DNA from 3 places in the Streptomyces sp. NPDC047108 genome. Region 1 is predicted to be linked to each of the others. Evidence: riboswitches for the same ligand, from Rfam matches in the RefSeq annotation. Region 1 holds a riboswitch; each other region holds the start of a gene.

Region 1 (3,268 bases):
CGACTTCTGCCGCATGCCCGCCTCCGCCTCGCTCTCCATGGCGCCGCCGTGTTCGCGGCGGATGTCCTGGGAGATCTTCATCGAGCAGAATTTCGGACCGCACATCGAGCAGAAGTGCGCCGTCTTCGCCGGTTCCGCCGGGAGCGTCGCGTCGTGGAAGGCGCGGGCCGTGTCCGGGTCGAGGGCCAGGTTGAACTGGTCCTCCCAGCGGAACTCGAAGCGCGCGTCGGACAGCGCGTCGTCCCATTCCTGCGCGCCCGGGTGCCCCTTCGCCAGGTCCGCCGCGTGGGCGGCGATCTTGTACGTGATGACGCCCGTCTTCACGTCGTCCCGGTCCGGCAGCCCCAGGTGCTCCTTGGGCGTGACGTAGCAGAGCATCGCCGTGCCCCACCAGGCGATCATCGCGGCGCCGATGCCCGAGGTGATGTGGTCGTACGCGGGCGCGACATCGGTCGTCAGCGGGCCGAGTGTGTAGAAGGGGGCCTCGTCGCAGATCTCCTGCTGGAGGTCGACGTTCTCCTTGATCTTGTGCATCGGGACATGGCCCGGGCCCTCGATCATCGTCTGCACGCCGTGGGACTTGGCGATCCTGTTGAGTTCGCCCAGCGTCCTCAGCTCCGCGAACTGCGCCTCGTCGTTGGCGTCCGCGATCGAGCCGGGCCGCAGGCCGTCGCCGAGCGAGTACGTGACGTCGTACGAGGCGAGGATCTCGCAGAGCTCCTCGAAGTGCTCGTAGAGGAACGACTCCTTGTGGTGGGCCAGGCACCACGCCGCCATGATCGAGCCGCCGCGCGAGACGATGCCGGTCTTGCGGCGGGCCGTCAGCGGGACGTAGGGGAGGCGGACGCCGGCGTGGACCGTCATGTAGTCGACGCCCTGCTCGGCCTGCTCGATGACGGTGTCCTTGTAGATCTCCCAGGTCAGCTCCTCGGCCTTGCCGTCGACTTTCTCCAGCGCCTGGTAGAGGGGGACGGTGCCGATGGGGACGGGGGAGTTGCGCAGCACCCACTCGCGGGTGGTGTGGATGTTGCGGCCGGTGGAGAGGTCCATGACCGTGTCGGCGCCCCACTGGGTCGCCCAGGTCATCTTGTCCACCTCCTCCTCGATGGAGGAAGTGACCGCGGAATTACCGATGTTGGCGTTCACCTTCACCAGGAACCGCTTGCCGATGATCATCGGCTCGATCTCCGGGTGGTTGACGTTCGCCGGAAGGACGGCCCGGCCCGCCGCGATCTCCTCGCGGACCACCTCCGGCTCGACGTTCTCGCGGAGCGCCACGTACTCCATCTCCGCCGTGATCTCGCCGCGGCGCGCGTACGCGAGCTGGGTCACGGCCCGGCCGTCGCGTCCGCGCCGGGGCAGGCGCGGGCGGCCGGGGAAGACCGCGTCCAGGTTGCGCAGGCCGCCGCGCGGCGAGGTGTGCTTGATGCCGTCGTCCTCGGGGCGCACGGGACGGCCGGCGTACTCCTCCGTGTCGCCGCGGGTGATGATCCAGTTCTCCCGCAGCGGCGCGAGGCCGCGGCGGACATCGGTCTCGACCGTGGGGTCGGTGTACGGGCCTGAGGTGTCGTAGAGCGTGACGTCCTGTCCGTTGGTGAGGTGCACTCGCCGCACCGGGACCCTCAAGTCCGGGCGTGAGCCGGTCACGTAGTCCTTGTGCCAGCCGATCTCCGCGGAGTCGCCGCTGGCAGGCGTGCGTGCGTCCTGAATGGTCATGAGACCTACTCCCTACGCCGGCATTACCCGGTAACAGGTTCGGCGGTCGACGCAGCGGCTTCCGCGACGGTCCCCGGCATCGGCCGGACACCCCGTACGGAGGTCAGCGCCCTCTCAGCCCGGTGCTCCGAGCTCCCGCGTGTGCAAAAAGGCGCCACCACGGTAACGGGTGGCTCCGGGAAGGGAAAGGGGGTCTCACACGGCGGACCCGTGCGCCCGGGCCCGAGGCGGTACGGCGACGGCTTCCGGCGGGGGCCCGCGACGGCCGCCGCTACCGGAGCCGTTGCAGGTCGGGAGGCGGTACGGCGGCGCACCGGACGGCGGGGTCTCGCGCCGCACCCCGTCCTTGCGATGATGCGGCAGTGAGTTCACCGCCCGAGCCCCACGGCCACAGCCACAGCCACGGCCCCGCCGCGCCCGTCTCCCAGCACCTCCGCAAGGTCATCGCCGCGGTGCTGATCCCGTTCGCCGCCGCGGTCGTCGCGGGTCTGGTCGTGCTCTGGCCGGGCGGGGTGCCCGGGCACGAGCGGTCCGGGGTCGGCTTCGACCGGCAGACGGAGTCCGGCCGGGTGGTGAGAGTGGAGGAGGTCGACTGCAAGGACGTCAACGTCCAGCCGCAGCAGCCTCCGTCGGCCGACGGCTCGCAGCAGCAGTCCCCGGGCGGTGATGAACGCGCCGGCGGCGTCTGCAAACGGGCGACGGTCGAGGTGACCTCGGGCAAGGACTCGGGGCGGAGGTTCGAGGAGGTCGTCCAGCCCGACGCACCGCGCCAACTCACCACCGGGCAGGGCGTCGTCGTCGCCTACGCGCCCGATGCCCCGCGTGAACTGCAGTACTCGGTCACCGATGTCGACCGCGGCTTCCCCATGGCGCTGCTCGCGGGCATCTTCGCGCTCGCCGTCGTGGTGGTGGGCCGGATGCGGGGGCTGATGGCGCTGGTCGCGCTCGCCGTCAGCTTCGCCGTGCTGTCGTTCTTCATCCTCCCGGCGATCCTGCACGGTTCGAACCCGCTGGTCGTGGCCGTCGTCGGCAGCAGCGCGATCATGCTGATCGCCCTCTATTCCTGCCACGGCCTCAACGCCAGGACGTCCGTGGCCGCTCTCGGCACCCTGATCTCCCTGCTGCTGATCGGGCTGCTGGGGTCGGTCTTCATCGGCTGGGCGCAGCTCACCGGCAACACCTCGGACGAGACCGGGCTGATCCACGGCCTCTATCCGGACATCGACCTGAGCGGTCTGCTGCTGGCCGGTGTCGTCATCGGCTCGCTCGGTGTGCTGGACGACGTGACGGTCACGCAGACATCGGTGGTGTGGGAGCTGAAGCAGGCCGACGAGACGATGACGGCCCGTCAGCTCTACCGCGCGGGGCTGCGCATCGGCCGGGACCACATCGCGTCGGTGGTCAACACGCTCGTCCTGGCGTACGCGGGCGCGTCGCTGCCGCTGCTCCTGCTCTTCTCCGTGGCGCAGAGCGATGTGGGGACCGTGGCGAACAGCGAGATCGTCGCGGAGGAGATCGTACGGACCCTGGTCGGCAGCATCGGACTGGTGGC
Region 2 (3,268 bases), on a different contig from region 1:
GTGATCGGCGAGTCCTACGCGGACGCGGACGGCACCGCCTACCTGCCGATGTTCCGCCAGCCTGTCCTGGTTTTCGAGGGGACGAAGGAGATGCTGACCGCCGCGCACGGCCGGGCCCTGTCCCGCGCGCTTCCCTGCGCGGTGTTCACCTCCGACCTCTTCACCACCGGCAACGACCGGGACAATCGCGCGGCGGTGCGAGCGGTGCCGAAGGACCGGCTGGATCCGGTGGGCCTCGCTGTGTACGGGGCGCGCAACGCGGTGGACAAGGTGCTGAAGGGTGCCCGGATGCACCCCTGAGGAGTGCCGGGGGGTGACCGGTCTCCCACCGCTCCGGCCTGCGGGCGCCCCAGCGGGTGTGCGGACGGGTGCGGTCCCACGGACAACCCCGTGTGACGAAGTCGGGCGCGGGCAGATCGCGACGGTTCCCGATGGGGCAGGTGCGACAGAGAACCACTGCGAGTGACCGGTCTCCCACCGGTCCCTTACGGCTCCGGCCTGGGGCTCGGTAGTTGATCTGCCACACTGGTGCAGTTATGCCTGCACCCGGAGAACTCACCTTCGTCGCGCCGCGCGGGGCCAAGAAGCCGCCGCGGCACCTTGCCGATCTCACGCCCGCCGAGCGCCGTGACGCCGTGGCCGCGCTCGGGGAGAAGCCGTTCCGCGCCGGTCAGGTGTCGCGTCACTACTTCGCCCGCTACACCGACGACCCCGCGGCCTGGACCGACATCCCCGCCGCCGCGCGCGAGAAGCTGGCGACCGGGCTGCTGCCCGAGCTGATGTCCGTGGTGCGGCACATCTCCTGCGACGACGACACGACCCGTAAGACGCTGTGGCGGCTCTTCGACGGCACGCTCGTCGAGTCCGTGCTGATGCGCTATCCCGACCGGGTCACCATGTGCATCTCCTCGCAGGCCGGCTGCGGCATGAACTGCCCGTTCTGCGCGACCGGGCAGGCCGGGCTCGACCGCAACCTCTCCACCGCCGAGATCGTGCACCAGATCGTCGACGGCATGCGGGCGCTGCGCGACGGTGAGATCCCCGGGGGCCCGGCGCGGCTGTCCAACATCGTCTTCATGGGCATGGGCGAGCCGCTCGCCAACTACAACCGCGTCGTCGGCGCCATCCGCCGCCTCACCGACCCCGAGCCCGACGGCCTGGGTCTCTCGCAGCGCGGCATCACCGTCTCCACCGTCGGCCTCGTGCCCGCGATGCTGCGCTTCGCCGACGAGGGCTTCAAGTGCCGTCTCGCGGTGTCCCTGCACGCCCCCGACGACGAGCTGCGCGACACCCTCGTCCCGGTCAACACCCGCTGGAAGGTCCGCGAAGTCCTCGACGCGGCATGGGAGTACGCGGAGAAGTCCGGCCGCCGGATCTCCATCGAGTACGCCCTGATCCGGGACATCAACGACCAGGCGTGGCGGGGCGATCTGCTCGGCCGGCTCCTGAAGAACCGCCGGGTGCACGTCAACCTCATCCCGCTCAACCCGACCCCCGGGTCGAAGTGGACCGCCTCCCGTCCCGAGGACGAGCGGGCCTTCGTCGCCGCGATCGAGGCGCACGGTGTGCCCGTGACCGTACGGGACACCCGGGGGCAGGAGATCGACGGCGCCTGCGGGCAGCTCGCCGCCACCGAGCGCTGACCGCGCTGGTAGCGTGCATTCGTACAAATGAACACTCCGACAGGGGAGCGCAGCGAGCGCTGAGAGTGCGGCCGTACGACGCCGCAGACCCTCGGACCTGATCCGGGTCATACCGGCGTAGGGAGTCAGCCAGACGATGAACACCAACCTTCGGCGTGCCATGGGCGCGGTGCTGATCGGCGCGCTCGGTGTCCCGGCACTGGCCGCGTGCGGCGGTTCGGACGACGACGGCGGCAAGGCCGGGGACCGCAGGACGGTCACTCTGGTCACTCACGACTCGTTCGAGGCGTCGTCGGCGGTCCTCAAGCAGTTCACCAAGGAGACCGGTTACAAGGTCGAGGTGCTGCGCGGCGGTGACGCCGGTTCGGCGGTGAACCAGGCCGTCCTCTCCAAGGACAACCCGCAGGGCGACGTCTTCTTCGGCGTCGACAACACCCTGCTCTCCCGGGCGCTCGACGCCGGGCTGTTCACCCCGTACGAGGCGAAGGACCTGGAGAAGGTCCCGGCCGCGCTCCGGCTCGACGGCGACCGGCACCGCGTCACCCCGGTCGACAGCGGCGACATCTGCGTCAACTACGACCGGAAGTACTTCGCCGACAAGAAGCTCGCGCCGCCGCGGACGTACGCGGACCTGCTCAAGCCCGCGTACAAGAACCTCCTGGTCACCGAGAACGCCGCCACCTCGTCCCCGGGGCTCGGCTTCCTCCTCGGCACGGCCGCGTCCACGGGGGACTGGGAGGACTACTGGAAGAAGCTGAAGGCCAACGGCGTCGAGGTCGTCGACGGCTGGGAGCAGGCCTACTTCGACCGGTTCTCGGGCGCGGGCAAGGGCGACAAGCCGCTCGTCGTCTCCTACGCCTCCAGCCCGCCTGCCGGGGTCGTGGGGATGAAGCCGCAGCCGAAGGAGGCCCCGACCGGGGTCGCGACCGGCACGTGCTTCCGCCAGATCGAGTTCGCCGGGCTGCTGAACGGCGCGAAGAACGAGAAGGGCGGCAAGGCGCTGCTGGACTTCCTGCTGAGCAGGACGTTCCAGGAGGACGTGCCGCTGAAGATGTACGTCAACCCCGCGCGCGAGGACGCCGAGCTGCCCGAGGTGTTCACCCGGTACGGCGAGACCATCGACAAGCCCGCGACCATGGCGCCCGGGAAGATCGCCGAGAACCGTGAGCAGTGGGTCGAACAGTGGTCGTCGCTGGTCCTGAAGTAACTACCGCCAAGGCGGCGCGCGTACGGTCCCGGCCCCGTGGCCGCAAGGACACCGCGCTGCGGCTCGCGCTCATGGCCGTGCCCGTCGCCTTCTTCGGGGTCTTCTTCGGCTACCCGGTCGCCGCCATCGTCGGCCGGGGCCTCAGGGAGGGCGGGCACTGGCAGCTGGGACGGGCGGCCGAGGCACTGACCGATCCGGACGTGCTGGACGTCCTGTGGTTCACCGCCTGGCAGGCGGCCGCCTCCACCGCCCTGACCCTCGCGATCGCGCTGCCCGGTGCCTATGTCTTCGCCCGCTTCGCCTTCCCCGGCAAGGAGGTGCTGCGGGCGGTCGTGGTCGTGCCGTTCGTGCTGCCCACGGTCGTCGTCGGCTCGGCGTTCCTCGCGCTGCTGGGGCGCGGCGGCATGCTCGACGAGCT
Region 3 (3,268 bases), on a different contig from region 1:
GGCCCCGTCGCGCAGCCAGCACACCGACCACGAGGCACCGGACGGGTCGCCGCGCCAGACCGTGGCGTCGGCGGCGGCGTGGTGGCCCGCGTACTGGACGAAGCGCCCGAACTGCTCGGACCAGAAGTAGGGCACCGGGTCGTAGACGGAGCCCGCCGTCTCCTCGCCGACGATGTTGGCGGCGACCGTGCGCGGCCCCTGCAGGGCGTTGTCCCAGTGGTGCACGAGCAGGCGTACGCCGTAGCGGCCGGACGGGAAGGAGGCGCAGTCGCCGACCGCGTAGACGTCGGGCTGCGAGGTGCGCAGGCGCTCGTCGGCGCGGACGGAGCCGTCGGGGCACAGCTCCACACCCGAGTTGCTCAGCCAGGCCGTCGTGGGGCGGGCGCCGATGCCGACGAGTACGGCGTCCGCGCGCAGCCGCTGCCCGTCCTCGAGCACCACCGCACCCGCCTCGACCGCCGCCACCCGTGCGCCGGTGATCAGCCGGGCCCCGCTGTCGGCGTACCAGGCCGGCATGTGCTCGGCGACCTCGGCCGGGAGGGCCCCGGCGAGCGGCCGGTCCGCGGCCTCGACGACGGTCACCGGGCAGCCGGCCTCGCGCGCCGCGGTCGCGAACTCCGCGCCGATCCAGCCCGCTCCGACGACCACGACCTCCTGCCGCCCCTCCAGTACGGGCCGCAGGCGTTCGGCGTCGTCGAGGGTGCGCAGCACGTGGACACCGGGCTCGGCCTCGGTGCCGGGCAGGGTGACGGGTTCCGCGCCGGTGGCGATGACCAGCGTGTCGTACGGGACGGGTCCGTCGGCGGTCTCCAGGACGTGCTGGTCGGGACGGAGCCGGGTGACGTGGCGGCTGAGCAGCAGGTCGATGCCCAGCGCGGGGAAGTCGATCTCGAGGGCGGAGCCGTCGGCCTTGCCGAGCAGGACGGCCTTGGAGAGCGGTGGCCGGTCGTACGGCTCGTGCGACTCGGCGCCCAGCAGCGTGATCGCGCCCCTCCAGCCCCGCTCGCGCAGGGCGACCGCGGTCTGCACCCCGGCCATTCCGGCGCCGACGATCACGACTCGCTGCTCTGGCTGCTTGTCATCGCTCACACGATCACTCTAGGACGGCGACGGGGGCGGGCCGCAGACGTGCGCATCGAGATCTCTGACACACCATCACGTACGACGAGGCGTGCCGCAGGCCGGGCGCCCCCGGCGCACGCCGGGGGCCGCTCCCTTACTCCCCGCCGGAGCCAGGGACTATGGTGGCGGGTCGAGAGCACACGCGGGAGCCCGGACGCACCGGGCTGAGAGGGAGGCTGGGCGGCCTCCGACCGTACGAACCTGATCCGGGTCATGCCGGCGAAGGGAGGGGCCAGGCGCCCATGCACGCATCCGGGAACAGCAGTTCACCCAGGACTCCCCGCCAGGGCCACGGTGCCCCCGCGGCCTACGACGTCCTCGTCGTCGGGGGCGGGATCATCGGCCTGGTCACGGCTTGGCGCGCGGCGCGGCGCGGGCTGCGCACCGCGGTCGCCGATCCGTCGCCGGCCGGAGGCGCCGCACAGGTCGCCGCCGGAATGCTGGCGGCGGTCACCGAACTCCACTACGGCGAGGAGACCCTGCTCGGTCTCAACCTCGCCTCCGCCGAGCGCTACCCGGACTTCGCCGCCGAGTTGCAGGAGGCGAGCGGGCTGGACATCGGCTACCGCGCCTGCGGCACCCTCGCCGTCGCGCTGGACGCCGACGACCGCGCGCATATGCGCGAACTCCACGCACTGCAGCTCCGGTACGGGCTCGACTCGCAGTGGCTGACCGGGCGCGAATGCCGCCGTCTCGAGCCGATGCTCGCGCCGGGCGTCCGCGGCGGGCTGCGCGTGGACGGTGACCACCAGACCGACCCCCGCCGCCTCGCCGCCGCCCTTCTCAAGGCCTGCGAGCGCGGCGGAGTGGACCTGCACCGCTCCTGGGCCCGGCGGCTCACGACACTGCGGGACCGGGCCACCGGCGCCGTGCTCGACGACGGAACCGCACTCGTCGCGGAGCAGACCGTCCTCGCGGCGGGGAGCTGGAGCGGACGGCTCGACGGGGTGCCGGAGGACGTGGTGCCGCCGGTCCGCCCGGTCAAGGGGCAGGTGCTGCGGCTGCGCGTCCCCGACGCGTACGCGCCGTTCCTCTCGCGGACGGTACGGGCCGTGGTGCGCGGCGGGCAGGTCTACCTCGTACCGCGGGAGAGCGGCGAGCTGGTGATCGGCGCCACGAGCGAGGAGCTGGGCTGGGACACCACGGTCACCGCGGGCGGGGTCTACGAACTGCTGCGTGACGCCCATGAGTTGGTGCCCGGCCTCACCGAACTCCCGCTCGTCGAGACCTGCGCGGGGCTGCGTCCCGGTTCGCCGGACAACGCGCCCCTGCTGGGGCCGACCGAACTCCCCGGCCTGCATCTGGCGACCGGGCACTACCGCAACGGTGTGCTGCTCACGCCGGTCACGGGCGACGCGATGGCCGAGGTGCTGGCCACCGGTGAACTCCCCGAGGAGGCCCGCCCGTTCGCCCCGTGCCGATTCCCGTCCGCATCCCGCCGACTCCAGGAGTTGCCCGTATGACCGTCTCCGTGAACGGGGAACCGCGGGACGTGCCCGCGGGGACCACCCTCGACGAGGTGGTCGCGACCCTCACCACCGCACCGTCGGGCGTCGCCGCCGCGCTCAACGAGACCGTCGTGCCGCGCGGCCAGTGGGCCGGTACGGCGGTGGGCGACGGCGACCGCGTCGAAGTGCTCACCGCTGTCCAGGGAGGCTGATCCGGACGATGACCGACACCGCGTTCCGCAACGCACCGCACGACAGCGCGGAGGGAACCCGCGCGGCCGGGACCGGCCCGGCCTCCGACCCGCTGACCATCGACGGGACCACCTTCGCGTCCCGGCTGATCATGGGCACGGGCGGCGCCCCGAGCCTGGAGGTGCTGGAGCACGCGCTCATCGCCTCCGGCACCGAACTGACCACGGTGGCGATGCGGCGCCTGGACCCGACCGTGCACGGCTCGGTGCTCTCCGTACTGGACCGGCTCGGCATCCGTGTCCTGCCCAACACCGCCGGCTGCTTCACCGCCGGTGAGGCCGTACTGACCGCCCGGCTCGCCCGCGAGGCGCTCGGCACCGACTGGATCAAGCTGGAGGTCGTGGCGGACGAGCGCACGCTGCTGCCCGATCCGGTCGAGCTGCTGGACGCGGCGGAGACGCTGGTCGACGACGGCTTCACCGTGCTCCCGTACACCAACGACGACC

Evidence for each region. Region 1 has a riboswitch for thiamine pyrophosphate ahead of thiC (phosphomethylpyrimidine synthase ThiC). Riboswitches for the same ligand answer to the same signal wherever they lie in the genome.
Region 2: it holds a riboswitch for thiamine pyrophosphate, as region 1 does, so the genes downstream of both, ABZ822_RS04880 (thiamine ABC transporter substrate-binding protein) here and thiC (phosphomethylpyrimidine synthase ThiC) in region 1, are expected to answer to the same signal.
Region 3: it holds a riboswitch for thiamine pyrophosphate, as region 1 does, so the genes downstream of both, thiO (glycine oxidase ThiO) here and thiC (phosphomethylpyrimidine synthase ThiC) in region 1, are expected to answer to the same signal.

The regions. Positions count from the first base shown of each region.
Region 1 is NZ_JBEYUP010000002.1:540,108-543,375, reverse strand. It holds gene thiC (phosphomethylpyrimidine synthase ThiC) at 1-1,716, opposite strand, end outside; TPP riboswitch at 1,709-1,865, opposite strand; gene ABZ822_RS07525 (YibE/F family protein) at 2,079-3,268, shown strand, end outside.
Region 2 is NZ_JBEYUP010000001.1:1,106,027-1,109,294, forward strand. It holds gene ABZ822_RS04870 (DUF2000 domain-containing protein) at 1-300, shown strand, start outside; gene rlmN (23S rRNA (adenine(2503)-C(2))-methyltransferase RlmN) at 537-1,643, shown strand; TPP riboswitch at 1,675-1,784, shown strand; gene ABZ822_RS04880 (thiamine ABC transporter substrate-binding protein) at 1,780-2,850, shown strand; gene ABZ822_RS04885 (iron ABC transporter permease) at 2,922-3,268, shown strand, end outside.
Region 3 is NZ_JBEYUP010000006.1:339,900-343,167, forward strand. It holds gene ABZ822_RS16135 (FAD-dependent oxidoreductase) at 1-1,089, opposite strand, end outside; TPP riboswitch at 1,264-1,351, shown strand; gene thiO (glycine oxidase ThiO) at 1,365-2,585, shown strand; gene thiS (sulfur carrier protein ThiS) at 2,582-2,782, shown strand; gene ABZ822_RS16150 (thiazole synthase) at 2,791-3,268, shown strand, end outside.